2 regions of the Arthrobacter gyeryongensis genome follow, and region 2 is predicted to be linked to the other one. Evidence: riboswitches for the same ligand, from Rfam matches in the RefSeq annotation. Region 2 holds a riboswitch; the other holds the start of a gene.
The links. Region 2 has a riboswitch for glycine ahead of gcvP (aminomethyl-transferring glycine dehydrogenase). Riboswitches for the same ligand answer to the same signal wherever they lie in the genome.
Positions count from the first base shown of each region.

Region 1: linked by a shared signal. The riboswitch ahead of lipA (lipoyl synthase) and the one ahead of gcvP (aminomethyl-transferring glycine dehydrogenase) in region 2 are both predicted to bind glycine.

Region 1 covers NZ_BAABKK010000009.1:56,737-72,328, forward strand. Annotated here, with positions in the region: gene ABEA18_RS06170 (DEAD/DEAH box helicase) at 1-541, opposite strand, end outside; gene ABEA18_RS06175 (SAM-dependent methyltransferase) at 955-1,728, shown strand; gene ABEA18_RS06180 (MFS transporter) at 1,740-3,221, opposite strand; gene ABEA18_RS06185 (alkaline phosphatase family protein) at 3,374-4,639, shown strand; gene ABEA18_RS06190 (alkaline phosphatase family protein) at 4,636-5,787, shown strand; gene ABEA18_RS06195 (Lrp/AsnC family transcriptional regulator) at 5,784-6,830, opposite strand; gene ABEA18_RS06200 (M20 metallopeptidase family protein) at 6,974-8,206, shown strand; gene ABEA18_RS06205 (MFS transporter) at 8,233-9,525, shown strand; gene ABEA18_RS06210 (MFS transporter) at 9,539-10,825, opposite strand; gene trmB (tRNA (guanosine(46)-N7)-methyltransferase TrmB) at 10,928-11,851, shown strand; glycine riboswitch at 11,938-12,036, shown strand; glycine riboswitch at 12,038-12,140, shown strand; gene lipA (lipoyl synthase) at 12,190-13,224, shown strand; gene ABEA18_RS06225 (methylenetetrahydrofolate reductase) at 13,241-14,053, shown strand; gene ABEA18_RS06230 (anti-sigma factor family protein) at 14,086-14,802, opposite strand; gene ABEA18_RS06235 (sigma-70 family RNA polymerase sigma factor) at 14,799-15,299, opposite strand; gene ABEA18_RS06240 (COG4315 family predicted lipoprotein) at 15,454-15,592, shown strand, end outside.
Region 2 covers NZ_BAABKK010000032.1:79,948-95,539, reverse strand. Annotated here, with positions in the region: gene ABEA18_RS21020 (flagellar biosynthesis protein FlhA) at 1-1,997, shown strand, start outside; gene ABEA18_RS21015 (hypothetical protein) at 1,975-2,994, shown strand; gene ABEA18_RS21010 (carbon storage regulator) at 2,999-3,247, shown strand; gene ABEA18_RS21005 (hypothetical protein) at 3,256-3,858, opposite strand; gene ABEA18_RS21000 (sigma-70 family RNA polymerase sigma factor) at 4,035-4,868, shown strand; gene ABEA18_RS20995 (MFS transporter) at 4,876-6,417, opposite strand; gene ABEA18_RS20990 (TetR/AcrR family transcriptional regulator) at 6,500-7,048, shown strand; glycine riboswitch at 7,156-7,253, shown strand; glycine riboswitch at 7,255-7,362, shown strand; gene gcvP (aminomethyl-transferring glycine dehydrogenase) at 7,415-10,267, shown strand; gene gcvT (glycine cleavage system aminomethyltransferase GcvT) at 10,281-11,414, shown strand; gene gcvH (glycine cleavage system protein GcvH) at 11,944-12,339, shown strand; gene glyA (serine hydroxymethyltransferase) at 12,336-13,673, shown strand; gene ABEA18_RS20965 (L-serine ammonia-lyase) at 13,919-15,349, shown strand; gene ABEA18_RS20960 (hypothetical protein) at 15,330-15,494, opposite strand.

The DNA.
Region 1 (15,592 bases), on a different contig from region 2:
TAGGAGTCATGTCCATGAGCTTCTTGACCACCGGGAGGAAGCCGAGATCGGCCATGTGGTCGGCCTCGTCCAGGACGGTGATCTCGACGGCTTCGAGAGTCAGGATGCGCTGGCGGATGAGGTCCTCCAGGCGGCCCGGGCAGGCGATGACAATATCGACGCCGGCGCGCAGCGCCTTTTCCTGGCGGGCCTGGGAGATGCCACCGTAGATGACCGTGGTGTTCAGGCCCATGGCCTTCGCCAGCGGCTCGATGGTGGCGTTGATCTGGGTGGCCAGCTCGCGGGTCGGTGCGAGGACCAGACCCATCGGGCGGCCGGGCTTGCGGAAGTGCTTGGCTTCGCGCTCGGCGAGACGTGCCACAAGCGGGATAGCGAAAGCGATGGTCTTACCGGAGCCCGTGCGGCCACGGCCCAGGACGTCGCGGCCTGCGAGCGTATCCGGGAGGGTCTTGACCTGGATGGGGAAAGCTTCTTCGATGCCATCTGCAGCGAGCGAGTCGGCGATGGCCTTGGGCGTGCCAAGGGCAGCAAAAGTAGTCATGTGTTTCAAGGGTCTTTCTGGCGGTGTCCAACGGACATCGTCCCCCGACGCCGGTTGGGCCAAGGGTTCGCCGAGGAAAAAGTCAGTGATCAACCGTTAGGCAATAAGCCGTGGCCGGGACCAGAGAAAACGCGTTCATCGACGCAGGATGTGCCTCTCACATGAAAAAAGCCCACTTCCCAAGCTTGGACCAAGCCAAATTCGGGGACTAAGCGGGCATCACTGCACATCAAGTAAACCCATTCTAGCATCTGCGGGCCGCCGGCCTTTCCACAGGGCACCTTCACGCAGGCGGTGTTCCCCAACGAGCTCGCAGTTGTTGTCGTTTTGACGGCTCATAACGACAACAACTGCTAGTCAGCTGGGTGGGGACGGGCGTTGCCTCGCGGGGCACGTCAAGGCAGGCTTGAGCCATGACGCACCAGCAGGACGGCGGAGCCCACCTTCACAACGAAACCCACGACAGCGGAGCCCACCTTCACAACGAAACCCACGACAGCGGAGCCCACCTTCACAACGAAACCCACGACAGCGGAGCCCACCTTCACAGCAACCCTGACCACGACGCCGACCCTGCGCAGTTCTGGGACGAGGTCTACCGGGAAAAAGCGAAGCGGTGGAGCGGCAATCCCAATCCGCAGCTGATCGCGGAAGCCAAGGGCTTGGCTCCCGGCACCGCACTGGATCTCGGCTGCGGGGAGGGCGCGGACGCCATTTGGCTCGCCCAGCACGGCTGGACGGTGACCGCGGTGGACGTCTCCGCCGTCGCGCTTGAACGGGCAGAAGCCCATGCCGCCGACGTCGGACTGCAGCACCGGATCGCTTGGTTACAAAGGAACTTCGGCCCGTGGCACCCTGATGAAGCCTTCGACCTCGTGTCTTCCCAATTCCTGCATTCTCCGCTTGTTCCGTGGCGCGATTCGCTCGCCTCGGCCGCGGCCACCGTGGCTCCCGGCGGCGCTTTGCTGGTGGTCGGGCATCATCCGGATGGCTTGACTCCTTGGAGCGGGCACAAGGATATGAAGGACAAGTTCTTCACCCCCGAGGACTTGGTCGAGGCACTCATGGGCGGCCCGGGCTCGTGGAGGATCAATGTTGCCGATTCCCGGGAACGCGCGGTGACGGGCCCGGACGGCCAGCACGCCACCACCATCGACAGCGTGCTCCGGGCTACCCGGACCTCCTAGGCCCGCACGTCCTACGCCCGCACGTCGTCCGCCTCGGCGCGGTGCGGCTCTGCGCCGTCCGCACGTTCAGCAGCAGAAGGCCGCCGTGCCGCGACCCGTGGCGCAATGACGAGTCCGACGACGGCGATGGCCGACGTCAGGACGAACACCCCCGCGAAGGATCCCGCCGTCGTCGTCAGCGCACTGAAGACGAGGCCCGTCACGGCGAGCGAGAGGGCGCCACCGAGGGAATCGGAGATGGACATTGCAGAACTGTTGAAGCCTTGGTCCTCCGGTTTGGAAAGGGCCAGGGTCATGACACTCAGGCGCGGGTACATCAGGCCCATCCCGGCGCCGGCGAACAGCCAGCCCGCAATCGCCACTCCGGCGGGCCACGCGAGCACCGTGGTCACGAGGACGATGACCACCGAACCCAGCACCAGCGCAGATCCGATCTTGACTGCAAGGGCGTTGCCGAGCCGGGAGCCCATGCGGCCCTGGACGGCGGACGCCGCTGCCCAGGCAATCGCCGATCCCGTCAACGCAAGTCCGGCGAATGCCGGGGTGAACGAGTACCGCTCCGTGAGGAGGTACGGCACGTAAACCTCGGTACCGAAGAACGCGGCAGAAGCGACTCCGCGCATGAGGATGACGCTCGGCAGTCCGCGGTGCGCGCCGAGCGTGCCGAGCGGAACCAGCGGACGTACTGCCAGCATTGCGATGACGAGCGCGACGGCGGCAATCACCCAGCCGACGTCGGGCACCTGTCCGGAGAGGTTCAGGCCGAGGACCGAAAGGGCCGCGAGCGCGGCCCATCCCATGCGGCCGAATGCCCAGGGAACGTCGGCGCCTTCGGGCTTTGCCCCGCCGGCGGCCGCCTTCGGGGAGCCCGCCTTCCCGGAGCCCGCGTCCCGCGCGTCCGGTGAGGAACGCATGCCCCGCATCGCGGGGAGGATCATTGCCAAGGCCGGAACCACGAGGCCCACGACGCCGAGGAACACCCAGTGCCAGCTGCTCAACTGGGCAACCACGCCGGCGGCGAAGGGACCGATCATCGACGGAACGACCCAGGCCGCCGAGAAAGCGGCAAAGACTTGGGCATGCAGCCTCGCGGGGTACACCCGGGCGATCACCACATACAGCGCCACGGTCATTGCGCCGCCGCCGAGGCCTTGGACCAGCCTGCCGGCCACGAGAATCGGCATGGAAACTGCAGTGCCGGCGATGAGCAGCCCCGCCGCGAACAGCGCAACCGAGGCGTACAGCGGGGCGGAGGGACCACGCCTGTCCGCCCAGTTCCCTGCGGCCACCATCCCGATCACGCCAGTGGCGAGCGGCCCGGCGAACGCCAATGCATAGAGTCCGGCACCGTCGAGCTCACGGCTCACCAGCGGCATGATGGTGGTGACGGCCATGGACTCGAAAGCCGCAAGGAACACCAACGCGCAGGCACCCGCTGTCGCGAGGAGATAGGGGCGTTGCAGTATGCCTGCTGTTGCGTCGTGGCTTATCATCATCCCAGCCTAGAAGCCCAAACGAGTTTGGGGCCACCCACAAAATCCATTCAAGTGATTAACATTCACCTGAAATTAACTCTGGGCAAACACTGAACTAAATAGCCAACTATCGGTTGTTCCCGTAATCATTCCGTGATGCACTGCTTGGCGTGAACTTCACAAGACGCAACTTCCTGTCAGTTGCCGGATCTGCCACGGCCGCGACGCTTATCAGCGGCGCCTCCGCGGGGACCGCGCCTACTGCGACCGTCCTCCCCCAACCCGGTTCCTCGGGCATAGACCACATCATTGTGGTGATGATGGAAAACCGCTCGTTCGACCACTTCCTTGGGTGGATGCCCGGCGCGGACGGAAAGCAGGCCGGGCTGACGTTCGTTGACCGCTACGGGATTCCACACACAACGCACCACTTGACGGATTACCAGGGCTGTGGGCATCCAGACCCGGACCATTCCTATGAGGGCGGCCGGATCCAGTACAACAACGGCAAGAACGATGGTTGGCTGCGCGCAGGCGAGAATGATGAATTCGCGATCGGATACTACGATTCAAGCGACCTCGACTTTTGGCGCCAAGCGGGTCCCGACTGGACTGTCTGCGACCGTTATTTCGCAGCCACCCTGGCCGAAACTTATCCGAACCGCTTCTACCAGCACTCTGCGGCCACGGACAGGCTCCATAACTCGACCGTCACAAGCACCATGCCCACTATCTGGGACCGCTTGGCGGCAGCCGGGGTGCAGGGAAAGTACTACTACGGCGACATTCCCTTCACCGCCCTATGGGGAACCAAGTACCTCGGAATCTCCAGGCCCTACTCTGAGTTCCTCAGCGATTGCAGTTCCGGCAAGCTTCCCTCGGTTTCCTTCGTGGATCCGCGCTTCACGGATGAGTCCAGCGGAACCTCCGGCGATGACCACCCGCACGCCGACATCCGCTCGGGCGAGCTGTTCTTGGCGGAGGTCTACAACGCCGTGACCAAGAGTCCCAACTGGGCGAACACGATGCTGGTAGTCAACTATGACGAGTGGGGCGGGTTCTACGACCACGTGCCACCGGAAACAGCAGCGGACAGCAATCCAGACACTGCCCGGCGCGGCTTCCGCGTACCGTCCATGGTCATTTCTCCGCGCGCCCGAAGGCAATACGTGGCACACAATACCTACGACCACACCTCAATCTTGAAGGCCATCGAGTGGCGCTGGGGGCTTCAACCCCTGACGCCGCGGGACAACGCCGCCCGCAACATCGCTGAGGTGCTCGATTTCCAAGCAGCGCCCAACCTGACCGCTCCGACGTACCTCGTGCCGCCTTATGCCGCCGGACCGCCATGCTCCCCGGTCGGTCCCCCCGCGGAGGAAGAGTGGGCAGGATTGAAAGAGAAAGCACTTGCGGACGGATGGACCCTGCCATGACCTTGAAAACCTTCGCCATTTCCAGGATGCGGCTCGGATTAGCTGCGCTGCTGGTCGTCCTGCTCGGCGCCTCCTTCATCGCCTTCGGATTGCAGCAGACGGAGGCACAAGCGAGCGAACCCCAGACCGTCCAGAGCACCGGATATCTCCCGGGAGCCAAGCACGTCTTCGTGATCAACCTTGAAAACAAGGGGTACGACATCACGTGGGGACCCGGTTCGGCGGCACCGTACCTTTCCACCACGCTGCGCAACCAAGGCGTCCTGTTGAACCAATACTTCGGCACGGCACACAACTCGCAACCGAACTACGTCGCCCAGATCTCCGGCCAAGGCCCCAACCCGCAGATGCAGGCAGATTGCCAGACGTACTCTGCGTTCGTGAAGACCGGCACGGCAGCTCCCGGCCAGGCCGTTGGAGATGGCTGCGTCTTCCCCGCCGATGTGCCTACGGTTGCCGGCCAATTGACGGCGGCCGGGAAGACCTGGAAGGGCTACATGGAGGACATGGGCACGCCGTGCCGCCACCCCGCCCTAGGCGCCCCCGACGACACCCAGAAAGCCAAGGTCGGGGACCAGTACGCCGCCCGCCACAACCCCTTTGTCTACTTCGCCGGGATCACGGGATCACCCGATTGTGCCCAGAACGACGTGGACCTGGGAGCCCTGAAGACCGATCTTGCTTCGGTCTCCACCACGCCCAATCTGTCGATGATCACGCCGAACCTCTGCCACGACGGACACGACTCCCCTTGCGTTGACGGACAGCCCGGCGGCCTGACGAGCGCGGATGCATGGCTGAAGCAGTACGTTCCGCTGATCACCTCGTCTCCCGCATTCCGCCAAGACGGTGTCCTGGTGATCACCTTCGACGAATCCGACAGCCCCCAATCGGATGCCTCCGCCTGCTGCGGCGAAGGCCCTGGACCCAACTCCCCGCTTCCCGGGATCGTCGGACAGGGCGGCGGCCGGGTCGGCGCTTTGGTCATCTCGCCGTTCACCAAGGGCGGCACCTGGTCCACCACGCCCTATAACCACTACAGCCTGCTGGCCAGCATCGAAGACACCTTCGGCCTTCCGTACCTCGGCTACGCCGGCACCCCTGGTCTGAACCGCTTCGGACTCGACGTCTACAACGCCGGCCTCTAGGCCGGGCTCGCGGCGGCGGCTGGTACAGCGGCGGCGGTCGGTACGACGGCGCCAGTCGCCGTCGAGTCGGGGTTCAGCATCCAGCCGACCCGCTTGGCCGTGCTCAGCATCACGACACTTTCGACGAGTTCGATCCCGGGAATGCGTTGCTGGATGGCGAGTTCCATCTCCATGACCTCGGCCAGCGAGCGCAGCCACATGATGATCACAAAGTTGGTGCTGCCTGTGGTGGAGGCCGTGAACCTAACGTTCCTGACGGCCCGCAGCTCGGCGGCCGCGGCCTCGTGCTGGCCTGCCGGGACATTCGCGAACCACTGGCACGTCATGGGGTAGCCGGAAAATTGTTGGGCGATTTCGCAGCGGAAGGACAGCACCCGGCTCGCGAGCACGCGTCCGAGCTGCCGCTGCACCGTGGCAGGGTGCCGTCCCAGGGCGCGCGCGATTTCAGCGGCGGAGGCCCTTCCGTCCCGGGCGAGGAAGGGAAGGAGTGCCATATGGCTCTCCGGCAATGGGGTGACCTGCGCGTAAGGGGCGGACGGATTAAGCGCCTCCGGCCCGGCGAGGGCGCGCAGCGCCTGCTGCTCCGCCCGGCTGAGGACGTTGAGCCGCCACGCGTAGCCGCTTGTGTGGATGCGGGTGCAGAGCGAGGTCCGGTACTTGGTGAGTCCCCGGATTTCCTTGAGCTGGGGCAATAGCCGGCTGCTGAACTCACTCAGGTCTTGGGTGATCACGGTGAGCATGAGGTCACGGTTGCTGGCCGCCTCTTCTACCGTGATGATCTCCGGAATCGCTGCGAGCGCGGCCGTGACCTCGGGCCTGAGGTGCATTTCGCAGTCCACGTCCAACAGGGCAAGGCAGGCATGCTTGGGGTCGCCCATAAGGTGCGCCGTGGTCCAGGCGGCTCCGGACTCGCGCAGCCGATCCCACCGGGAGGCCAAGGTGGTGGCATGGACGTCGAGGACTTCGGCGGCGTCGGACCAACTGATCCGCGGCGAGATCTGGAGGGCGTTGATCAGCCGGAGGTCCTCTTCACTGAGTTCCATCAGCGATCCATTCATAGTCGATGCATGATTCCTGTTAATTCTGGCATAATCCTGAATTTTTTCAGGGCTTTGGAAGATTGTGAGGCTAATCACTCCACAATGGCTATGGATACCTACCAATCGTTCAGGAAACAGGAGAACAGATGTCGATCGCCTCAGACGCCAAAGAGCTGCAGGGAGAAATCGCCCGGTTCCGCCACGAGCTCCACCAGGAACCGGAAATCGGCCTGGACCTCCCGCGCACCCAGGAAAAGGTGCTCAAGGCGCTCGACGGACTCCCGTACGAAATCACCCTTGGCGAGAGTACGACGTCGGTCACCGCGGTCTTGCGCGGCGGCGCGCCCGGTGCGCTTGCCGCGAAACCAGCCCGGAGGCCGGCTGTGTTGCTCCGCGCTGACATGGACGGCCTCCCCGTCCAGGAGCGCACCGGCGTCGAGTTCTCCTCGAAGATTGACGGCGCCATGCACGCCTGCGGCCACGACCTCCACACGTCCATGCTCGCCGGAGCTGCAACCCTGCTGGCCGAGCGACGCGATCAGCTAGCGGGCGACGTCGTGCTGATGTTCCAGCCGGGCGAAGAAGGATTCGACGGCGCGGGCCATATGATCCGCGAAGGCGTCCTGGACGCCGCAGGCCGCCGTGTTGACGCCGCCTACGGCATGCATGTCTTCTCCTCCCTGGAACCGTATGGCCAGTTCTGCACCAAGCCTGGAGTGATGATGAGCGCCTCTGACGGGCTTTTCGTCACCATCCTGGGTGCCGGTGGGCACGGTTCGGCGCCCCATTCGGCCAAGGATCCCGTCACGGCAGCCGCAGAAATGGTGACTGCGCTGCAGGTCATGATCACGCGGCAGTTCAACATGTTCGATCCCGTAGTCCTGACCGTGGGCGTGCTGCAGGCCGGCACCAAGCGCAACGTCATCCCCGAATCTGCCCGATTCGAAGCCACCATCCGTACTTTCTCGGAAGCCTCCCGCGAGCGGATGATGACCGCCATCCCGCAGCTCCTCAAGGGCATCGCCTCCGCACACGGCCTGGAGGTGGACGTCGACTACCGCGGCGAATACCCCATGACCGTCACTGACGAGGACGAGACCCACACCGCCGAGAACGTCATCTCCGCTATGTTCGGCGATTCCCGCCTCTCCCGCTGGGCTACGCCCATCAGTGGCTCGGAGGATTTCTCCCGGGTCCTGGCCGAAGTTCCCGGAACCTTCGTGGGCCTCAGCGCCGTACCGCGGGGCGTGGACCACACCACCTCAGCGTTCAACCACTCCCCGTACGCCACGTTCGACGACGGCGTCCTGTCCGACGGTGCGGCGCTCTACGCGGAGCTCGCGGTCTCCCGCATCGCCACCCTCGCCGCCGGCAACTAACCACCACCCAAACCTTGGAGCAAGACATGACCGCCACCGTTGGCACTTCAGCCACAGCCCAGGTTCACAAATCCCATCTGCGAACCCTCATCGGCACCGGCATCGGCAACGCCGTCGAATGGTACGACTGGGCCATCTACGCCACGTTCTCGCCTTTCATCGCCAGCGCGCTCTTCAGCAGTGCAGACCCCACCTCCGCGGTCCTCTCCACCTTGGCGATCTTCGCCGTCGGATTCGTGGCCCGGCCGTTCGGCGGCTTCGTCTTCGGCTGGATCGGCGACAGGATCGGCCGCAAGACATCCATGACGTTCGCGGTCGGCCTCGCGGCTGTCGGTAGCCTGCTGATCGGTATCGCCCCGACATTCCAGGCTGTGGGGGCTTTTGCCTCCGTGATGCTCCTGGTGGCCCGCCTCATCCAAGGCCTCGCCCACGGTGGCGAGCTGCCGTCGTCGCAAACGTACCTGTCCGAAATGGCACCCAAGGAAAAGCGCGGCTTCTGGGCAACGCTCATCTACACCTCCGGCACCGCCGGCATCCTGGCCGGAACCCTGCTGGGCGCCATCCTGACCGGTGTGCTGAGCAAGGCCGACATGAACGCCTGGGGCTGGCGCGTGCCGTTCCTGGTGGGCGGTGCCCTGGGCATCTACGCATTGGTCATGCGGGCCAAGATGAAGGAGACCGAGGCATTCGAAGCCGAGGTGCCCAAGGAAAAGCGCGAGCCCATGTGGCCGCAGATCGTCAAATACCGCAAGCAGGCCCTGCAGGTTATCGGGCTGACCGTTGGCCTCACCGTTGTCTACTACATCTGGGGCGTCGTGGCGCCGAGTTACGCGGCCAGCACACTCAAGATGGACCGTGGAGCAGCCCTATGGGCCGGCGTCATCGGCAACATCGCTTTCATTGCGTCGCTCCCGTTCTGGGGCAAGCTGTCCGACCGCATCGGCCGCAAGCCGGTGCTGATCGTGAGCTCTGCCGGCGCCGCATTGCTGCACTTCCCTATGACGTGGCTCCTGAAGGATTCCCCCTGGCAGCTGGCTGTTTCGATGTCCGTGATGTTGTTTTTCATTGCCGGCAGCGCCTCGATTGTCCCGGCCGTGTACGCCGAGCTGTTCCCGACCAAGATCCGCACCGTGGGTGTCGGCGTCCCGTATTCCATCTGCGTTGCGGTCTTCGGCGGCACGGCCCCGTACCTTCAGACCTGGCTCGGCAGCATCGGCCAAGCCAACATGTTCAACGTCTACGCAGTGATCCTGTTGGCCATCGGAATCGCGTTCGCCTTCATGATCCCGGAAACCAAGGGCAAGGACCTGACTCACTAACCTCCCCGTTGGGCTAGCCGACGTAGCGGTTCCGGCCGGCGCGGAAGCCGAAGAAGGCCGCCAGAGATCCGACGACGAGGAACAGGATGCCGGCAGCCGCGAAGCCACCGGTCGCTTGGTGCAATTGGCCGACCATCAGGGTTCCCGTGGAGCCCAAGCCATAGCCGACCCCCTGCATCATGCCGGAAAGGTGCGCCGCGGTGTGGGAATCGCGGGTGCGCAGCATGATCATGGTCAACGCCACGGCGGTGAGGCTCCCTTGCCCCAGTCCCAACAGCCCGGTCCACGCCCAAATCAGGTCCGTGGGGCCGAAAATACTCAAGGCGAAGCCGCCGCCGGTCATGAGCGCCACCACGGTGTTGACGGCGCGCTGGTCTTTGAAACGTGCCGCGAGCCCAGGAGCGATGAACGAACCAAGCATCTGCAGCACAATCGACACGGACACGATCAAGCCGGCTGTCCCGCCGTCGATCCCGCGATCACGCAGGATCGGCGCCAACCAGGCGAACACGCTGAAGGACATCATCGCTTGCAACACCATGAAGATGGTGACTTGCCAGGCGACGGCGGAACGCCAGACGTTCGTACCGCCGTCGGCCGCGTTGTGCCGGACGGGATGCTGGCGGATCGCGAGCGGTAGGAAAAGCAAGAGTACGACGGCGGCGGGCAGCGCCCAGAACCACAGCGCCGAAGTCCAGTGCCCGGCCGCGGTAAAGACGGGATAGGTGAAACCGGCGCCAAGCGCGGCAGACGCGCAAATCGCCGTCGTATATAGCCCGCCCATGAGCCCGAGGCGATGCGGGAAGTCACGCTTGACCACGCCGGGCAGCAGCACGTTGCATAGCGCGATCGCGGCGCCGCACGCCGCGGTACCGGCAAGGAGGGCCGGTAAGTGCCCGGCGCCGGCGAGGTCCACCGGACGGAGCAGCAGCCCCGCTGTCAGCACTGCCATCGCGCCGAGCAATACTCTCTCGGCACCGAATCGGCGGGCCAGGATCGGCGCCAGCGGCGCGAACACACCCAACAAGGTCACGGGCACAGTGGTGAGGACCACCACCGCCCAGCCCGGCAGCCCGGCGTCGGCGGTGACTTCCGGAAGAACTGCCGAAAAACTCGAAAAAACCGTCCGCAGGTTCAGGCCGATGAGCACCAGGCAGATCCCCAGGAAGACGAGTCCTCCGCGCGTCTTGATCTGCGTGGGCTCGGGGGCGGGAAGCTCGTCGATCTCGGCGTCGACGAGGATCTCGGGGACGCCGGGGTGCGGCTTGGTGTTCTTTGGGGCGCTTGAAGCGGGGGTCACCAACCCATTCTGGCAGTCACCCCCGTGCGCGGGCGCCTCGTGACGGGAGCGTACGCAGGTTCCGCGGCGGGGCTTTGACCGTGCAACGGTATTCTGGAGGAGATGAGTGAAACCCCAGAATCCCCTGAATCACCGCAGTCTTCGCGCCCCGTGACCCCAGGCAGCCAGGCCTCCTTCGGCACCTATGGCGGCCGGCCGGTCAGTTTCGTGCGCCGCGGGACGCGGCTTCAGGGTCGGCGCCAAGCGGCGTGGGAAGAGCACTCGGACCGCTGGGCCATCCAGGTTCCGCGGCATGTCGCCAACACGTCCGTGCACCCGGACTACGTGTTCGACGCCGAAGCGGAGTTCGGCCGCAAGGCACCGCTGATTGTTGAAATCGGTTCGGGACTCGGCGACGCCGTATGCCACGCGGCCGAAGAGAACCCGGACAAGGACTTCCTCGCCGTGGAGGTCTACACCCCGGGCCTGGCCAACACGATGATCAAGATCAACAGTCGCGGCCTCAGCAACGTCCGCGTCGTGGAAGCCAACGCCCCGGAGGTCCTGGCCACCATGCTGCCTGCGGGTTCAGTGAGCGAGCTCTGGGTCTTCTTCCCCGACCCCTGGCACAAATCTCGGCACCACAAACGCCGCCTTATCCAGCCCGCGTTCGCCGAACTTGCTGCGCGGTCCCTCGAGAAGGGTGGCCTGTGGCGGATCGCCACAGATTGGTCCAACTACGCCATCCACGTCCGCGAGGTCCTTGCCGGGTCAACCGAGTTTGAGAACGTCCACGACGGCGAGCGGACCGGCGCAGAGAGCCCCCTCACCCAAGTGTGGGAATCGGGAGTCGAATCGATGGTGGGCGGGGCACCCGTCAAGGAAGGCCGCGCACCGGTCAGCACCGAGCACACCGGCCCCAATGAGGGTGTGGACCACGTGGGCGGATGGGCTCCGCGCTTCGATGGTCGAATCCGCACCAGCTTCGAAAACAAGGCCCATGAGGCCGGGCGCATGATCTTCGATCTTAGTTACCGCAGGATTTAGCTGCACGATCGCGCACGGGTTCTTTGCGTGCCGCACGGGCACCGGCTACCATGTGAGACGTGTCACCGAAAGGCGGCACGTGCTTATGATCTGCGGCGGGAGAGCCCTGCCGGTACGTTTCAGCAGGCGCCGTAGGAGCAAATCCTCCCCAGGAATCTCTCAGGCCCATGTACCGCCGCGGCAAGGCAACTCTGGAAAGCAGCCCGGGCAACCGGACTCACCGACGGTGCAAGCGTCCAGCCGCGAGGCGGGACGCGGAAACTCTCAGGTCCAATACAGAGCGGGGAGGAACCGAATCATCGTGGTGCGTCCGCGCCACCTGAATTATGGAGTTCCTCATGACCCTGGCACCTGAAGGCCGTAAGCTGCTGCGCGTTGAACAGCGCAACAAAGCCGTCCCGGTCGAACGCAAGCCCGAGTGGATCAAGGCCAAGGTCCAGATGGGCCCTGAATTCGTGGGCCTGAAGAACCTCGTGAAAAAAGAAGGACTGCACACCGTCTGCGAGGAAGCCGGCTGCCCGAACATCTTCGAGTGCTGGGAAGACAAGGAAGCGACCTTCCTGATCGGCGGCTCCGAATGCACCCGCCGCTGCGACTTCTGCCAGATCGACACCGGCAAACCCTCCCCCGTGGACATGTTCGAACCCACCAAGGTCGCCCGCTCCGTCCAGGCCATGGCCCTGCGCTACGCCACCGTCACCGGCGTCGCCCGCGATGACCTGGAAGACGAAGGCGTCTGGCTCTACGCCGAAACCGTCCGCAAGATCCACGAACTGAACCCCGGCACCGGCGTCGAACTGCTCATCCCCGACTTCTCCGGCAAACCCGAACACATCCAAGCGATCTGCGACTCCGCCCCCGAGGTCTTCGCGCACAACGTCGAAACCGTGCCCCGGATCTTCAAACGCATCCGCCCCGCGTTCCGCTACGACCGCTCCCTGGACGTCATCACCCAGGGCCGGGCCGCCGGCATGGTCACCAAATCCAACCTGATCCTGGGCATGGGCGAAACCCGCGAAGAGATCTCCGAAGCCCTGGCCGACCTGCACGCCGCGGGCTGCGACCTGATCACCATCACCCAGTACCTGCGCCCCTCCGAACGGCACCTGCCCGTGGACCGCTGGGTCAAACCCCAGGAATTCGTCGACCTCGCCACCGAAGCCGAGGAAATCGGCTTCCTCGGCGTCATGTCCGGCCCCCTGGTCCGCTCCTCCTACCGCGCCGGACGCCTCTGGGCCACCGCGATGCGCAAGAAAGGCCGCGAAATCCCCGCCCACTTGAAGCACATTGCCCACATCGCCGAAGGCATCCAGGACTCCGGCACCACCCGCCAGGAAGCCCGCACCCTCCTCGCACACCACGCGACGGCCTGATCGGCAAGGAGCCAGCATGTTCCCCACCCGGATTGAAATCATTCCCTCGGACGGAATCGTTGAGAAAGTCCAGGCCGCTGTGCCGCTTTCCACTACGCTCACCGTTACCTGCCTGCCCCATCACGGCATCGCGCGGACCATGGAGGTCTCCGTGAAGCTCGGCCTCCTCGGCTACAACGTGGTTCCGCACCTCTCGGCGCGCGGGCTGGAGGACAGGGCGCAGCTTTCCGGCATCCTCCGGGACTGCGGGGCCGCCGGGATCACGGAGGTCTTCGCCATCGGCGGAGACGGACCTCTTGGTGCCGGCCCCTACCGATCGAGCCTTTCCCTCTTGGCGGACATCGCCGAGTACACCGGCGGCTCCATCACAGCGGGCATCGCCGGTTACCCCGAGGGGCATCCTTCCGTGAGCGGGCTGGATTTGCTGGATGCCCTGCTGGCGAAACAACACCTGGCGACGCATGTTGTCACGCAGATGTGCTTCTCCGCGCCGACGATCCTCGACTACGCAGCGCTCCTGCGCCGGGAAGGCGTTGAGCTTCCCGTGTGGGCTGGGATTGCCGGGGCAGTTCCCCGAATCAAGCTGCTGGCCCTGGCAACCCAGATCGGCGTCGGGACATCCCTGAAGTTCCTCAGCAACAAAGGACCCCTCGCCCGCAAGCTTCTCGGCGGGGACAAGTACTCACCGCAAGGCCTGGTTTCCGAACTCACTGCGCACCCGGATGGTGTCTCGGGAATTCACCTCTACAGTTTCAACCGACTGGACATGCCCACCTGGGTACGGGGCGATTTGCCCGATCCTGCGGCCAGCGGACCAGCGTCCGCCTAGTCGCGCACAAACCGCCTAGGTCCCGGGAACCCCTAGCTCCCCGGAACCGAAATCACGGCGACCATCTTCTGGTTGTCATCGCGCAGTTCCACACCCGAAATCCCGGCGAGCTGGACCGGCGTCGCGCCCGTGACCTTGATGTGGCCGCTGGAGGTCGCGGTCCAACCGCAAGCCATTTCCTCCGTGCCGTCGCGGCCCTTGACCCACAGGTACATAGTGCCTTGCGGCGGCATGCTGCGGCCTTCCAGTTGCAGTTCGGTCCCCCACGCCTTCCTGACGAGCCCCACAGTGAGCTGCAGGCCATTGTCCGTCTGCACAGAGTAGCTAGCGTCAGGCTTGGGTGGCTGGTTCAACACCGGCCCCGCCAGTATGCCCAACCCAAGGCAAGCGGCGGCTACGGCACCCACCAGGGCCGCCCACCGGCGTCGGGATTTCCGTCGCCGTGCTGCCATTTTCAAGAGAATCGGCTGCGGGAGCCTTTCCGAAAAAGCCCCCATTAGTGAGCGAGCGTCGGAAGTAGCGGGCGGAACTGCGGCGGAGGGCACGACGGCAGGGCGTCCGACGGCAAGCGCGACGGCGTCGGGCACGGGGACGGCGTCGAGGAGGGCCGGGAGGCTCTCCAGCTCCCCCAGCTGGAGCCGGCAATCAGCACAGCTTGCCAAGTGCTCCTCGAAAACCCGGGCCTCGGCAGGTTCGAGGCCGCCGAGCAAGTAGGCGCCCAGCAATTGGTGAAGTCCGGTTTCGTTCACCGCTGCACCCCCATTTCATCGAGAATCGTGCGAAGCGCCCTGACGGCGTAGAAGGCCCGGGATTTCACCGTGCCGCTGGGGATGTTGAGCCTCAGCGCGGCCTCGTTTACCGTGAAACGTTCGTAATGCAGGGCTACCAGGACCTCCCGGTGTTCGGTGCTGAGCCGCAGGAGCGCCTCCTCCATGAGGACCCGGTTGAGGAGCTCGTCCACCCGCTCGGTGGCCTCCTCCGGGTCCGCCATGTCGCGTTCGGCAGCCTCTGCCGGGCGCCGCTGGGCCTTGCGGTAGTTGTCGATGATGACGTTACGGGCAGTGCGAAACAAGTAGCTGCGCAGGCTGCCAGTGATCTGCGGGGCGTGCTGCCACACGCGAAGGATGGTTTCCTGCACCACGTCCTCAGCCAAGTGCGCGTCCGGCGTGCAGCTCAGTACGAAGCGGCGCAGGGCTGTGCCGTGGTCGCGGTAGATCGCGGCCACCACATCCTCGTCGAGCGGCATCGGCGCCTCCTTGGTGCTCGGCTTCCCCTTCTCCTGCGATACGACGTGCCCGCCAGGAAAAAGGTTCACGCCCCCTGAACCATTCTTCACCCGGCAGCGTCGTACGGGTTAGCTTCCGGCACGTCCGCGGCCGGTCCAAGCGAAGGAGTAAACCATGAAGAAGCAACTCGGCACCGGGCTCGGCATTCTTGCTCTGGCCATCGCGCTCACTGGCTGTGGAGGAAGCCCCGGCCCGTCTTCCGCGTCCTCGAGCGCCACCAGCCCCGGCTCCGCGGCGTCGGCGAGTTCAAGCG
Region 2 (15,592 bases):
TACTGCTGCTGGTGGTTCCGGTACCGGCGCCGCTGCTGGACTTCCTGATCGTCTGCAACATCCTGCTCGCCCTGTTGATCCTGCTCACCAGCATGTTCGTCAAGAAACCCCTGGACTTCTCCGTCTTCCCGTCCTTGTTGCTCGTGGCTACGCTGTTCCGGCTGGGGCTCAACGTCGCGTCCACCCGGCTGGTGCTGGGACAAGGATTCGCCGGACAAGTGATCGACGCTTTCGGCAAGGTCACCGTGGGCGGCTCCATGATCATCGGCGCTGTGGTGTTCCTGATCCTGGTGGTCATCCAGTTCGTGGTGGTCACCAAGGGCGCCGAACGCGTGGCCGAGGTGGGGGCAAGGTTCACCCTCGACGCCATGCCGGGCAAGCAGATGGCCATCGACGCCGACCTCAACGCGGGCCTCATCACGGATGCCCAGGCCCGCAAGCGCCGCGCCGAGGTATCCGCCGAGGCCGACTTCTACGGTGCCATGGACGGTGCCTCGAAGTTCGTCAAGGGCGATGCGATCGCGGGCATCATCATTATCGTCATCAACTTCGTCGGCGGCATTGCCATCGGCGTGCTGCAGCGGGGCATGAATGTGGGCGACGCGTTGAACTCCTATGGCCTGCTGACCATGGGCGACGGGCTCGTCACCCAGATCCCGGCCCTCCTCATGGCCGTGTCCACGGGCATGATCGTCACCCGGTCCAACGCCGAAGAAGACATGGGCCGCACGGCCTCCTCGCAGCTCATGCAGTCGCCCAACGCCTTGCTCATCGCAGGACTGGCCGCGGTGGCCATGGCACTCATTCCCGGCATGCCCATCGTGCCCTTCCTGCTGGTGGGCGCTGCCCTGCTGTTCGGCTCGAGGCGCCTGGCGGCGCAGCAGAAGAAGCAGGGCGAGGCTGACGACGCCCAGGAAGCGGCCACCCTGAGCTCCGAAGAAGACCCCAACGAGCGGCTCATGCAGGACATGCGCGTCCACCCCGTCGAGATCCTGTTGGCTCCCGACCTTGTCGACATGGTCTCCGGCGCCTCGGACGACCTCCTGGCCCGCGTCCGCTCTTTGCGCCACAAGATCGCCATGGAGTTGGGGATCGTGATTCCGCCCGTCCGCACGCGCGACAACGTCGAGCTGCCGCCGGCCACCTATGCCATCCGCATTGCCGGAGTGGAAGCCGGACGTGGCACGGCGCCGTCGGGCAAGTTGCTTGCCCTCGGCGATTACCTTGACGCACTGCCGGGCACCTCCACGGTGGAGCCGGTCTTCGGGCTGGCCGGAAAATGGATTCCCAGCGAGATGCGCCACAGCGCCGAAATGACAGGGGCAACGGTGATCGACCGGGTTTCCGTGCTGGTGACCCACTTGTCGTCGATCGTGTCCGCCAACGCCGCAAGGCTCCTCACCCGCGAGGACGTCAGGGTGCTGACGGAGGGCGTGCGCAAGCAGAGCCCCGCCGCCGTCGAGGAACTCATGCCCGGGCTCATGTCCTTGGCCGAGGTGCAGCGGGTGCTGCAGGGACTCCTCGAAGAACAGGTCCCCATCAACGATCTTCCCCGCATTTACGAAGCCCTTGCCCTCCGTGCCAAGGTTTCCACCGAGCCCGAGGCTTTGGTGGAAACCGCCCGGCAATCCCTGGGGCCCGCGCTCGCAGCCAAGTTCCTGGACGGCACAGTGCTCAATGTGATCATGATCGATCCGCTCCTGGAACAGTCCATGCTCGAAGACATGCGCCCGGCCGAAGGGGGTACCCAGATCGTCATGAGCCAAGCGCGTCTTGACGCCGTCCTGGCCTCTGTGCAGTCTTCGGTTGAGGCCGCAGCAAACGCCGGACGGCAAGCCGTTCTGGTGTGCGCCCCGGCCTTGCGGCCCGCGGTCCGGCGGCTCGTGGCGGCTCCCGACGGCGGTGTTCCCGTGCTGTCCTACCGCGAAGTGACGTCCGCAAACATCCAGATCGAAACCGTGGGGGTGGTCCGCCATGCCGAAGCAATACAAGCTTAAGGGCACCTCCCTGGATGACATCCGGGCGAAAGCCGAGCAACAGTACGGTCCCGGGGCGCGGATCGTCTCCGCCGAGAAAGTCACCAATCCGGGGATCGCCGGCCTCTTCGCAGCCAATCGCTACGAGGCCACCATCGAGGTTCCGGCAGCGGGTTCCACCCAACTAGCTAGCAATAGTTGTCGTTCTGACGGCCCAGAACGACAACAACTGCGAGCCAGTTGGGATGCCCAAGTTGCCGGGGACGCCCGCCCCGGCGGGGAGGCGCATGCGTTGCAGGGGCCCGCTATCGCCGCGCTCCTCGCGCAAGCCGACGCGGCCGAGATGGACCTTTACCGGCCCGAGGCAGCTGTCTCAACCGCCTCCCCGGATTTCGCTGGGATGTTGGAGCAGTTGGGGAAGGAGTTCCAGGTCTCGGGACCAGCGACGCAAGGGATGCTGACCGCGTTGCCAGCCGCCGCCGTCGGGCATACCGCTCCTATGCCCGTACCGGTACCACTTGCCGGCGGCGGCAACCTCATCATCCTGCTTGGCCTCGGCGACGACGCCTTGGGACCAGCGCTGGAAATGTCCATCGCCGAGGGCGGTTCCGATGTCCGGACAGCCGGAGCGTTGACCGCTTTCGGGCACCTCCACGTGGCGGGGCGCCAGGGCGCGACGGCGGCACGCGCCCAAGCGGTGCTCACCGGCCAAACCGTGCTGGTGGCGTACGGACTCGGCAGGCAAGGCGAAACCGGGAGGCACGCGGCGGGCATCGCAGCGCTCGCCGCAGACCAGTTGTGGCTGGTTGTTGACGCCGGGCGGAAAGCTGAAGACACGGCGGCCTGGGTCCGGGCGCTCTCCGCCGCGCTGGCCGCCGAGCGTGTCCACGTCGACGGCCTTGCTGTTTTCGGCGCGTCGGAGACTGGAAGCCCAGAAACTGTAAACGAGCTTGGTCTCCCCATCGGGTGGGTGGACGGCAAGCCCGCCCGCGTTGCCGTGCTCGGAAAGGTAGATTGAGAGCATGCTGGTACTGACACGCAAGCCGGGCGAACAGATCATGATTGGTGAGGACATTGTCATCACCGTCATGGAAGGCCGCGGCGACGGCGTGCGGATCGGGATCGAGGCCCCCCGAGGGGTGTCCATTCAACGTCGCGAAGTGGTCGAGGCGATCGCAGCAGCCAACCTCGCTGCCGCCCAAGCCGGCCCCGAAGCCGAGGAACTCGTTGCGGGGCTGCGTCCGCCTGCCCGGAAACCGGGCAAGGAATAGGCCGGGTTCTACTCCAAGCCCAGGAACTCCTTGAGGAGCGGCAGAGAGCAATCCCTCGTCACTGCCAGGGCCCGTTCGATATTGGCGCTTTCCGCAAGCAGCATCACGTCATCCGCATTGTCGGTTTGCGCGACCGCTACCGGCGCCGCCGGGACCCCATTGTCGGCGGGCTGCACAGAGCCAAGCGGCGGGTTACCGGCCCGTTGTTGCCCTGTCAGGAGAGCCTCGACGTTGGCGGCCGCGGTTGATTCGACTTGCTTGAGCACCAATACCAGCTCACGGTGGTGATCCTGAAGCAGTTCCGGCCAGATTCCGGGCGGGGCCACTGAGGCGATCATCGGCAAGGTGGCGTTCGCCGGGAGCCGCCACTCAATGGCTCGGGCCGAGGACTCGATGTTCCGGGCAAGTGTGTCGAAACGAAGGTTGTCCAGGACCTTTTCCACGTCAGCCGCAGCGAATTTCAACCAATGCGAGTTGCCTGCCCGAACGTGCAGCAACTGTGTTTCGAGCCGGTACAACAGTAGTTCCAGCTGTCTCCGCTCTCGCCACAGCAAAGCCGAAAGCTCATCCGCCCCCACGGTTCCCCATTCCCCGGTTTGGCCTAGGAACATGGTTCCGAGGCCTGTTTTTGTATCTTTTTCATGAGCGTACACGGATTGTTATTTTTCAGATGGTATGTTTCCTGAATACATGTCTGTTCCATGTAATCTTCAGCACGTTGCATCGTCTCAGCAGCTCGCCCATGAAGCCCGTGGAATCAGGCTTGGCAACTCAATAAACAGGTCTCATGGGGGGACTAATTTTGAATCGCGAAGAACGCAACGAGTTGGTGCTTCAGCACTTGCCACTCGTTGGCTATTTGGTGTCTGAGCTCTGCGCGAGAGCTTCTCATTTGTCGCGCGACGATTTCGCATCGGTAGGGTCCGTGGCGTTGATAACGTCTGCCGACTCCTTCGATCCGAACCTCGGAGTCCCCTTCGGCGCGTTTGCGCGCCGCCGGATCGTCGGAGCCTTTGCGGACGAGATGCGGGCCAGCGACTGGGCCACGCGATCGGCGCGTAAACGCATCAAGGAAACCATGTCGGTCCAGGAAACGCTCTCCGGCGTCCTTGGCCGCACGCCTTCGGTGGCCGAAACCGCCTCGGCCCTGGGCGTCGAACGCAGCGTGGTGGAAGCCGCCCTGGCCGACGCCGCACGGACGCTGTCGCCGCTGGACGACGTCGTCGTGGACACCGTCGCGGCGGACACCATCTCCCCGGAGCACTCGGTCCTGGCCGATGAGCGCCTCAAGTACCTTCGCGCCGCCGTCGACGCCCTGCCGGAAAAGATGCGTTACGTCGTCGAGGAGATCTACTTCGGGGGACGGACCGTCAAGGAACTCGCCGAGGAACTCGGTTCCACCCACGCCGCGGTCTCGCAGCAGCGCGCCGAGGGCATCCGCCTCATGCGCGATGGACTGTCCGCCCATTACGCCGACGATCCCGGGCAATCTTTTGAGCCCCAATCGCGCATTACTGCCCGACGCCGGCACGACTACCTCTCGACGCTTGCCACTGCTACTTTGGGCGGAATTACCCGCAGCTTCAGCTCGCCTGATGCTGCCTTGAACCGGGCGGTCTAGACACCGCCTAGTTTGCGGTCGGCACGCGGCGGAGCACGACGGCGGCAAGGACTGCCGCTCCGGCCATCAGTACCAGCCCGATCGCCGCTGTTATGTGGACCCCTGATTCAAAGGCGGCGCGTGCGGCCGCGGTGAGGGCGTCGCCCAATGGTTGGGGCAGTGTGGCCGCCGTGTCCACGGCTCCGGCGAGCGTCTCCCTTGAGCGTTCGGCTGCGTGGCCGGACAATTCGCCTGGAAGCAGCAAGTGGTGTTGGTAGGACGCTGTCAGGATGGAGCCAAGGACGGCTGTGCCCAGCAATGAACCGAGTTCGTAACCCGTTTCGGAGATCGCCGATGCCGCACCCGCCTTGTCGGCAGGAACCGCGCCGAGGATCAGGTCGTTGGAGATGGTCTCCGCCGAGCCAACCCCGATGGCCAGCAGCAGGAGTGCCGTCAAAAGGTACCCGGGCCCGTGGCTGTGGTTGCCCAGTGCGGCCACGAGGTATCCCACTGCGCTCAGCGCCAAGCCCGATGCCACCACCAGGCCCGGGCGTATCCGCTTGACCAGCGGAACCACCACCAGGCCCGCCACGATGGTGGCCAGCAGTGCCGGAACCATCGAGATCCCCGCCTGCATGGGGGATTGGCCTTCCACGAGCTGCAAGTGCTGCGCGAAGAAGTAGATGAAGCCGGTCATGGAGAACAGGGACAAGACGTTGGCGGTGATGGCCGTGCTGAAGACCTTGTTCCGGAAAAGCCGTACGTCCAACATGGGCGATGCCAAAGAGCGCTGCCTCCGGACGAAGACGATTCCCATGGCCAGGCCGAACGCCATGAAGGCCGCGGGTCCAGGGCCAAAACCGTGCACGGCGGCCTCCTTGATGCCATAAACCGCCGGAGCCATGGTGATGATGGAGAGTACGACGCTGGGAACGTCGGGCTTTCCCGGATTGCGGTCCTTGGACTCGGGGATGAGGGACGGGCCGAAGGCGAGCAGGGGCAGCAGTAGTGGCACCCCAACCAGGAAAACGGCCCCCCACCAGAAGTGCTCCACGAGCCAGCCGCCGAAGATCGGCCCGAGGGCGGCGCCGCCGGAGAATCCCGCTGCCCACACTGCCACGGCGAGCCGGCGCCGGTTCGGGTCCGGGAAGATGTTGCGGATCAAGGACAGCGTGGACGGCATGAGCATGGCTCCGAAGATGCCCATGCTGGCGCGTCCGGCGATGAGCCATTCAGCCGACGGCGCGAAGGCGGTGGCCGCGGAAACGGCGGCGAAGCCGGTGCTGCCGGTCAACAGCAGGCGGCGGCGGCCGATCCGGTCTCCCAGGTTTCCCATGGACACCAGCAGGGCTGCGAGCACCAGCGGGTAGGCATCGACGACCCATAGCAGCTGCACGCCCCCGACTTCCAGCGAACGGGCGATTTGCGGCAGAGCAAATGTCAGCGCCGTATTGTCCACAGCCACCAGCAGCACGGGGAACATCAGGAGTGCCAGGGCAGCCCAATCGCGCCACGGGGCGGATTGGATCGAAGGGGTGCGGGGGTGCTGGGTTGTGGACGGGCTGAACATGAATATAACTGTACCGTCTGGACGGTATAGTTTCAATCTGACTCATCGAACTGCCGCATCGAACTAAGGGATGATGGACACCATGCCGCGAAAACCTATTGCCCGGGACGCAGTCCTGGATGCCTTTGAAGCCCTGCTGATCGAGGTGGGGGAGCGGGCTGCCACCCTGGATGCCGTCGCCAAGCGCGCAGGCGTCTCCAAGGGCGGCCTGCTTTACCATTTCCCCAACAAGGAAGCCATGATCAGCTCCTTGCTCGAACGCATGGACGGGCTGGCCGCACTGGACATCGAAGCAATGAAGGCAGCGCCCGAAGGTGCGGCCGCATTCTTCATCAAGTCTTCCCTGTGGGCGGATACTCCTTTGGACCGAGTGTTCGTGGCAGCCACGCGGCTCGCGGAAGTAGCCCATGAAGAAACCCGCAGGCGCTTCGCCGGGATCCAGCAACAATGGCTCGATGTCCTCGCCGAGGAAGTGGGGCCCGAAATGGCCAAAGCGGTCCGGTACATGGGCGATGGACTCTACTTCAACGCAATGCTTGAAGGCGGCGCCGGTGATACGGAAGCCAAGGCCAGCGCGAGGAGCGCCGACGTCGGTGCGCTGCTGGCCGCCGTCGAACGCCTCCGTAACTGAGGGATCGGTGACCACATTTGCGGACACGGGCAGTCCATAGGACAATTGGTAGTTGTGGCAGCCGTCACCGGCAGCCACGATCTGATTCACATAACTGAATACGCCTTTGATCTGCGGCGGGAGAGTCCTGCAGGCATGTGATGCAGGCGCCGTAGGAGCAAATCCTCCCCAGGAATCTCTCAGGCCCCCGTACCGCCGCGGCAAGGCAACTCTGGAAAGCAGCGCGCTGACGCGTGCTCACCGACGGTGCAAGCGGAACAGTGCCACAAGCACGATTTCGCGGAAACTCTCAGGTCCAATACAGAGCGGGGAGGAACCCGATTAGCTGTGGCGCACCCTGCGCCGCCTTATTTATGGAGTTCCTTCGTGACGGTTAGTTCAACCTCCACTACGTTCGTTGACCGGCATATCGGCGCCCGCCGCCAGGCCGACATTGACATCATGCTCAAGTCTGTTGGCTACGACAGTGTCGATTCGCTCGTAGACACCGCGGTTCCCAATGACATCCGCCAGGACGTCGCATTGACGCTCCAGAACGCCCTCAGCGAGGTGGAAGTTCTGGCTGAACTTCGCAAGCTGGCGGCGAAGAACAAGACGGCCGTGCAGATGATCGGCCAGGGCTATTACGACACGGTCACTCCGCCGGTGATCCGCCGCAACATCCTCGAATCCCCGGCCTGGTACACGGCCTACACCCCGTACCAGCCGGAAATTTCCCAAGGCCGCCTCGAAGCCCTGCTGAACTTCCAGACCATGGTCCAGGACCTCGTGGGCCTGCCCATCGCCAATGCCTCCTTGCTGGACGAAGCCACCGCCGTCGCCGAGGCAGTCCTCATGATGCGCCGGGCCAACAAGAACAAGACGGCCCACGACGGCAAGACCGTCCTCGACGCCGACTGCCTGCCGCAGACCATCGCGATCGTGAAGGGCCGCGCCGAGGCGCTGGGCTTCGAGGTGGAGATCGCTGACCTGTCCGCAGGCCTGCCCGAGGGCGAGATCAACGGCATCGTGCTGCAGCAGCCGGGCGTTTCCGGCCGGGTGTTCGACCACTCCGCCGTGATTGCCGCCGCCAAGGAACGCGGTGCCCTGGTCACCGTCGCCGCTGACCTCCTTGCCCTGACCCTGATCACGCCTCCGGGCGAGCAGGGTGCCGACATCGCCGTCGGCTCCACCCAGCGCTTCGGCGTCCCGCTGTTCTTCGGCGGCCCGCACGCCGCGTACATGGCGGTCCAGAAGGGCCTCGAGCGCTCCATGCCGGGCCGCTTGGTGGGCGTGTCCAAGGACGACGCCGGCACACCCGCCTACCGCCTGGCGCTGCAGACCCGCGAGCAGCACATCCGCCGCGAGAAGGCGACGTCCAACATCTGCACCGCGCAGGCATTGTTGGCCATCGTGTCCTCGATGTACGCCGTCTACCACGGCCCCGATGGCCTGAAGGCGATCGCCGAGACCGCACACCACCACGCCCGCACCCTGGCCGCGTCCCTCAAGGCCGCGGGCCTTGAGGTCCTGCACGGCAGCTTCTTCGACACCGTCACCGTCCGGGTCCCGGGCAAGGCCGCAGGGATCGTTGCTGCCGCCGAGGCCAAGGGCATCAACCTGCGCGGCATCGACGCCGACACGGTGGGTGTCTCGGTCGACGAGACGACAACAACGGCGGTTGTCGCCGACGTCGTCGCGGCCTTCGGTGCCACTGTTTCCGGTGACGGCGAGGGCTTCGCGCTGGAGGCCGCCGTCGAGCGGTCTTCGGACTACCTGCAGCACCCGGTGTTCAACACCCACCGTTCCGAAACCCAGCTGCTGCGCTACATCCGCAAGCTGTCGGACCGCGACCTCGCGCTGGACCGCACCATGATCCCGCTGGGTTCGTGCACCATGAAGCTGAACGCCACCGCCGAGATGGAAGCCATCTCCTGGCCGGAATTCGCCTCGATCCACCCGTTCGCCCCGGATTCCCAGACCGTGGGCTGGCGCGAACTGATCGAAGATTTGGAAGCTGACCTGACGGAGATCACCGGTTACGATCAGGTCTCCATCCAGCCCAACGCCGGTTCCCAGGGCGAGCTCGCGGGCCTGCTGGCCATCCGCGGTTACCACCACTCCCGCGGGGAGGCCCAGCGCAATGTCTGCCTCATCCCGGCTTCGGCGCACGGCACCAACGCTGCCTCGGCGGTGCTGGCCGGCATGAAGGTGGTTGTGGTGGCCACCGCGGCCGACGGCACCATCGACCACGCGGACCTGCAGGCCAAGATCGACGCCAACAAGGACGTCCTCTCGGCCATCATGATCACCTACCCGTCCACGCACGGCGTGTACGACGCGGACGTGCGCGAAATCTGCGACTCCGTGCACGCGGCCGGCGGCCAGGTGTACGTTGACGGCGCGAACCTGAACGCGTTGGTTGGCCTGGCCCAGCCGGGCAAGTTCGGCGGCGACGTGTCCCACCTGAACCTGCACAAGACCTTCTGCATCCCGCACGGCGGCGGCGGACCCGGCGTGGGCCCGGTCGCTGCCAAGGCACACCTGGCACCCTTCATGCCGGGCGATGCCAACAAGGCAGCCCATGAAGACGGGTACGGCGTTGCGATTTCCGCCTCGCGTTACGGCTCGGCCGGTGTGTTGCCGATTTCCTGGGCCTACGTGAAGCTCATGGGCGGCGAAGGCCTCACCGAGGCCACGAAGTCCGCGCTGCTTGCCGCGAACTACATAGCCTCGCGCCTGAACGAGTACTTCCCCGTTCTCTACACCGGTGAAGGCGGACTCGTGGCCCACGAGTGCATCCTTGACCTGCGCGAACTGACGGCCAAGACCGGCGTCACCGCGGAAGACGTGGCCAAGCGCCTCATCGACTACGGTTTCCACGCCCCCACCCTGGCGTTCCCGGTCGCGGGCACCCTGATGGTGGAGCCCACCGAATCCGAGGACCTCGGGGAGATCGACCGCTTCATCGAAGCCATGATCACCATCCGCAAGGAAATCGACCAGGTTGCCCACGGCGACTTCGCGGTGGAGAACAGCCCGCTGCGCCACGCACCGCACACCGCGGCCGCCGTCGTCTCCTCGGACTGGAACCGTGAGTACTCCCGCGAGCAGGCCGTCTTCCCGGTCCACCACCTCAAGCAGGACAAGTACTTCCCGCCCGTAGGCCGCATCGACGGCGCCGCCGGCGACCGCAACCTGGTCTGCTCCTGCCCTCCGATCGAAGCCTTCGAGAACTAAAGGACTCCTCACGATGACTGAGAACTACACTGCGCTCTACGAAGAGCACAAGAAGCTCGGCGCTTCCTTCACCGATTTCGGTGGCTGGCAGATGCCCCTGAAGTACTCCTCCGAACTGGCCGAACACCACGCCGTCCGCCAGTCCGCAGGCCTCTTCGACCTTTCCCACATGGGCGAAGTCTGGGTCACCGGCCCGGACGCCGCGGCATTCCTGGACTACGCCCTGGTGGGCAAGATCTCCGCCATGTCTGTTGGCAAGGCCAAGTACTCGCTGATCTGCCAGGAAGACGGCGGCATCATCGACGACCTCATCACCTACCGCCGCGGCGATGCCAAGTTCCTGGTGGTTCCGAACGCGGGCAACGCCAAGGTTGTTGCCGAGGCACTGGCGCAGCGGGCTGCCAACTTCGACGTCGTCGTCGAGGACGCCTCCGCGGCAACCTCGCTGATCGCCGTCCAAGGTCCCAAGGCGGAAGAAATCCTCCTCCGCTTGGTCCCGGCGGAACAGCACTCGCTGGTCACCGAACTCAAGTACTACGCCGCCGTCGAGGTGCCCTTCACCTTTGCCGGGAAGACCACGGAACTGCTGCTCGCCCGCACCGGCTACACGGGTGAGGACGGCTTCGAAATCTTCGTGGACAACGATGCCGCTGCCGCCCTGTGGCAGGCAATCGCGGCAGTTGCCCAGGACGGCGAGCTGATCCCCGCCGGCCTGGCTTCGCGTGACTCTCTCCGCCTCGAAGCCGGCATGCCGCTCTACGGCAACGAGCTCTCCCGCGAAGGCAACCCCTTCTCGGCAGGGCTGGGCCCCGTGGTTTCGCTCGCGAAGGAAAGCGACTTCGTGGGCCGTGCTGCTCTCGAAGTCCTGAAGGCCGAGGGCGCCGGTTCCACCAGCGGCCGCAAGCTGGTTGGGCTCAAGGGCCTGGGCCGCCGCGCCGGCCGCAACCACTACCCGGTCCTCAAGGACGGCATGGTGGTCGGCGAAGTCACCTCCGGCCAGCCCAGCCCCACCCTCGGCTACCCGATCGCCATGGCATATGTGGACGTCGAACACGCCGAGCCAGGCACGGCTCTGGACGTAGACCTGCGCGGCAAGTCCGAGCCGTTCGAGGTTGTCGCACTGCCTTTCTATAAGCGGACCAAATAAGTTTCGGATGGGTGACCGTGGTTGCGTTTAGCCCGTCGGGACCGACATCCTCTGCGGGCTCGGTCGCGAAGACGCCCGCTGGGCGGACGTGACGCTCCCTTAGACGCCCGCTGCCGGATGCCGGTCCCGATGGGGCCGTCCTCGTCACCTTTGGTTATCGAACTGATGGGTGGTTATCGAACAGAAAGGGCGAACAGTATGAACCTCGGCTCACCCTTGGTGCCTCTGTTGCGAACCGGGCACCTGTCGCGTTCGATCGCCCTAGGTTTTTGGAAAATGGGCCACCTGCCGCAGCTTGGCCCACTGGAACTGAATCGGCCCACTGGAACCATGGGTCACCTACTAAACCCGAAAGGGCCAGCGTTCTTTTCCGGAACTGTTGGCCCCGAAAACTGAACTGGCGGACGGCGGGTGACGGGATTCCGGCAGCGTGCGTCTAAGCGAGGAACGAGCGAGCACGCCGAGGAATTCCGTCACCCGCCACCCAACCCGACCACAATTAGATTTAGACCAACGCAAAGGAAAAAACATGGCAAAAGTTGCACCTGAACTCCAGTACTCCGACGAGCACGAGTGGGTTGCCCGCGACTCCGGCGAAGCCGGATCGAACATTGTGTCCGTCGGCATCTCCGCCGTGGCCACCGATGCTCTCGGCGACATCGTGTATGTTGACTTGCCCGAGGTCGGTTCCGCTGTGACTGCGGGGGAGACCTGCGGCGAGGTGGAGTCCACCAAGTCCGTCTCGGACCTGTACTCCCCGGTGACGGGGGAGGTCACGGAAGTGAACTCCGCCGTCGTTGACGATCCTGCCCTGATCAACAACGATCCGTACGGTGCGGGTTGGCTCTTCAAGGTGGCCGCCGAGTCCGACGGTCCGCTGCTTTCCGCGGAGGAATACGCTTCCAAGAACGGTGGCGAGCTGTGAGCGCGGCGACCGGGGCCGCAGGCACCGAGAACATTGCGTTCGAGCAGGTCGTTTCGCCGTCCCTGGACGCGGTGTTGTCCGAGCTGGATCCGGAGATCGCGGCGAAGATCGACGACGAGCTGAACCGTCAGCGTTCGGGCCTGGAAATGATCGCGTCCGAGAACCACACTGCCGTGGCCGTGATGCAGGCCCAGGGTTCGGTGCTGACCAACAAGTACGCCGAGGGCTACCCGGGCAAGCGCTACTACGGTGGCTGCGAGCATGTGGACGTCATCGAGCAGCTCGCGATCGACCGTGTGAAGGCCCTTTTCGGTGCCGGGTACGCGAACGTGCAGCCGCACTCCGGCGCCCAGGCGAACGCCTCGGTGATGCACGCCCTGATCAAGCCGGGCGACACCATCATGGGCCTGAACCTGGCCCACGGCGGTCACCTGACCCACGGCATGAGGATCAACTTCTCGGGCCGCCTGTACAACGTGATCCCGTACCAGGTCCGCGAAGAGGACCACCGGATCGATATGGCCGAAGTGGAGCGCCTGGCGCTCGAGCACAAGCCGGCCCTGATCGTGGCGGGCTGGTCCGCCTATGCCCGCCAGCTGGACTTCGCCGAGTTCCGCCGGATAGCGGACCTGGTGGGCGCGTACCTCATGGTGGACATGGCGCACTTCGCCGGCCTCGTGGCCGCGGGCCTGCACCCGTCCCCGGTCCCGCACGCCCACGTCACGACCTCGACGACGCACAAGACCCTCGCCGGTCCGCGCGGCGGCATCATCCTGACCAACGACGCCGACATCGCCAAGAAGATCAACTCCGCGGTCTTCCCGGGCCAGCAGGGCGGCCCGTTGGAGCACGTGATCGCCGGCAAGGCCGTGGCCTTCAAGATCGCCGGCTCACCGGAGTTCAAGGAACGCCAGGAGCGCGTGCTGGCCGGTGCCCGGATCCTGGCCGAGCGCCTCGTCCAGGACGACGTCACCGCCAAGGGCATCAACGTGATCTCCGGCGGCACGGACGTGCACCTGGTCCTGGTGGACCTGCGCGACTGCGAGCTCGACGGCCAGCAGGCCGAGGACCGCCTCGCTGCGATCGACATCACCGTCAACCGCAACGCGGTCCCGTTCGACCCGCGCCCGCCGATGGTGACGTCCGGTCTGCGGATCGGCACCCCGGCACTGGCAACCCGCGGTTTCGGTGAGGCGGCGTTCCGTGAAGTTGCGGACATCATCGCCGAGGCACTGATCGCCGACGCCGGCGCGGACCTCTCCGGCCTGCGTCACCGCGTGGAGGCACTCGCCGCCGCGCACCCGCTCTACCCGGGCGTCGCGAACCTCAGCTGAGGTTCTCCGACCCCGGCAAGCCCGTCGGGTCCGGCAGACCCCAGTTTTCACGCGTGCTGCTCCTTCGTCGCTTTGACGCACGCTTTCGAAAACCGCGGCCTGTCGGCCCCTCGGAGGGGGCTGGGCATCCGGCAGCATGCGTCTAAGGGAGCGTCACGTCCGCTCAGCGGGCGTCTTCGCGACCGAGCATGCAGAGGATGTCCGGCACCCTCCCAACCCGACCACAACTAACTAAGGAATCCGACATGGCTGTTGGCGTCTTCGATCTTTTCTCTATTGGGATTGGTCCTTCGAGTTCGCATACCGTGGGGCCGATGCGGGCTGCTGCGGTCTTTGCGGGTGAGCTGAGGGAGTCCGGTGCCCTGGAACGGGTGGCGTCGCTGCGCGTTGATCTGTACGGTTCCCTGGCTGCTACGGGCCGCGGGCACGGCACGATGACCGCGGTGCTGTTGGGGCTGGAGGGTTACCACCCCGAGGAGATCCTCCCCGAGGAAGTGGAGGAACGGCTCGCCTCGATCGCCGAAACCGGCACACTGAACCTTTGCGGCGCCGTCGACCCAGAGTCCGGCATGTCGCTGCCGTACGGGGAAGCGGACATGATCCTGCACCCGCTCACGGTCCTTCCCCGGCACACGAACGGGATGAAGTTCTCCGTGTCCGGCGCCGACGGCGAGGTGCTGCACGAGGCCACGTTCTTTTCCGTGGGCGGCGGCTTCATCGTCCGCGAAGGCGAAGAGGACGCAGCCCAGAAGGAACTGGAGGAGTCCAAGAAGGAACTCCCGCTGCCCTTCCGCACCGCCGCCGAACTCATGGGCCGCTGTTCTTCCAAGGGGCTCGGCATTTCGGACATCATGTTCATCAACGAGCGCGCCTCCCGGACCGAAGAGGAAATCCGCGAAGGCCTGCTGCACATCTACTCCGTCATGGAGGCCTGTGTCGAGACGTCCCTCAAGCGCGAAGGCGTGCTGCCCGGCGGGCTGAAGGTCCGCCGTCGGGCCCCGGACTGGCACGAGCGGCTCCTGAAGGAAACCAAAGACCAGGACCCTGACTACCGGGATCCGAAGTACTGGCAGGAATGGGTGAACCTCATCGCCCTGGCCGTGAACGAGGAAAACGCCTCGGGCGGGCGCGTGGTCACCGCGCCGACGAACGGTGCCGCCGGGATCATCCCCGCCGTGCTGTACTACGCCCTGCACTTCGCCCCCGGCATGGACAAGGCCACGCAACAGGACCGCGACGACGTCGTGGTGAAGTTCCTGCTCGCCGCGGGCGCCGTCGGGGTGCTCTACAAGGAGCAGGCCTCGATCTCCGGCGCCGAAGTGGGCTGCCAGGGCGAGGTCGGTTCAGCTTCCTCGATGGCCGCCGCCGGCCTGGCCGAAGTCATGGGCGGCTCGCCGGGACAGGTGGAGAACGCGGCGGAGATCGCGATGGAACACAACCTGGGCCTGACCTGCGATCCGATCGGCGGGCTCGTGCAGATCCCGTGCATCGAACGCAACGCGATCGCCGCGGCGAAGGCCATCAACGCCGCGAAGATGGCGCTCTGGGGCGACGGCACCCACCGGGTGTCCCTGGACGAGGTCATCGTGACCATGCGCGAAACCGGCAAGGACATGTCCTCCAAATACAAGGAAACCGCCATGGGCGGCCTCGCCGTCAACGTAGTGGAGTGCTGACGCCCGCTTCCTGATACTCAAGGCGACGGGTACCGGAAGGCCAGGCGGGGCCCAGCAACGCCGCGGATGCCATGGCCGCGAATACCGACCAAATGCTGTTGCTGCGGCCGGTGGTGAGCGGCGGAATGGGGCGGTAGACGATCATCGGGTCCTCCTGGTTCGGCTTTCGTTACAACCACTTTCCGCCTCCGGGATAGCTGTGGACTTTGGGGAACCTTTGCCGCCGCTGTGAGAAATCGAAGG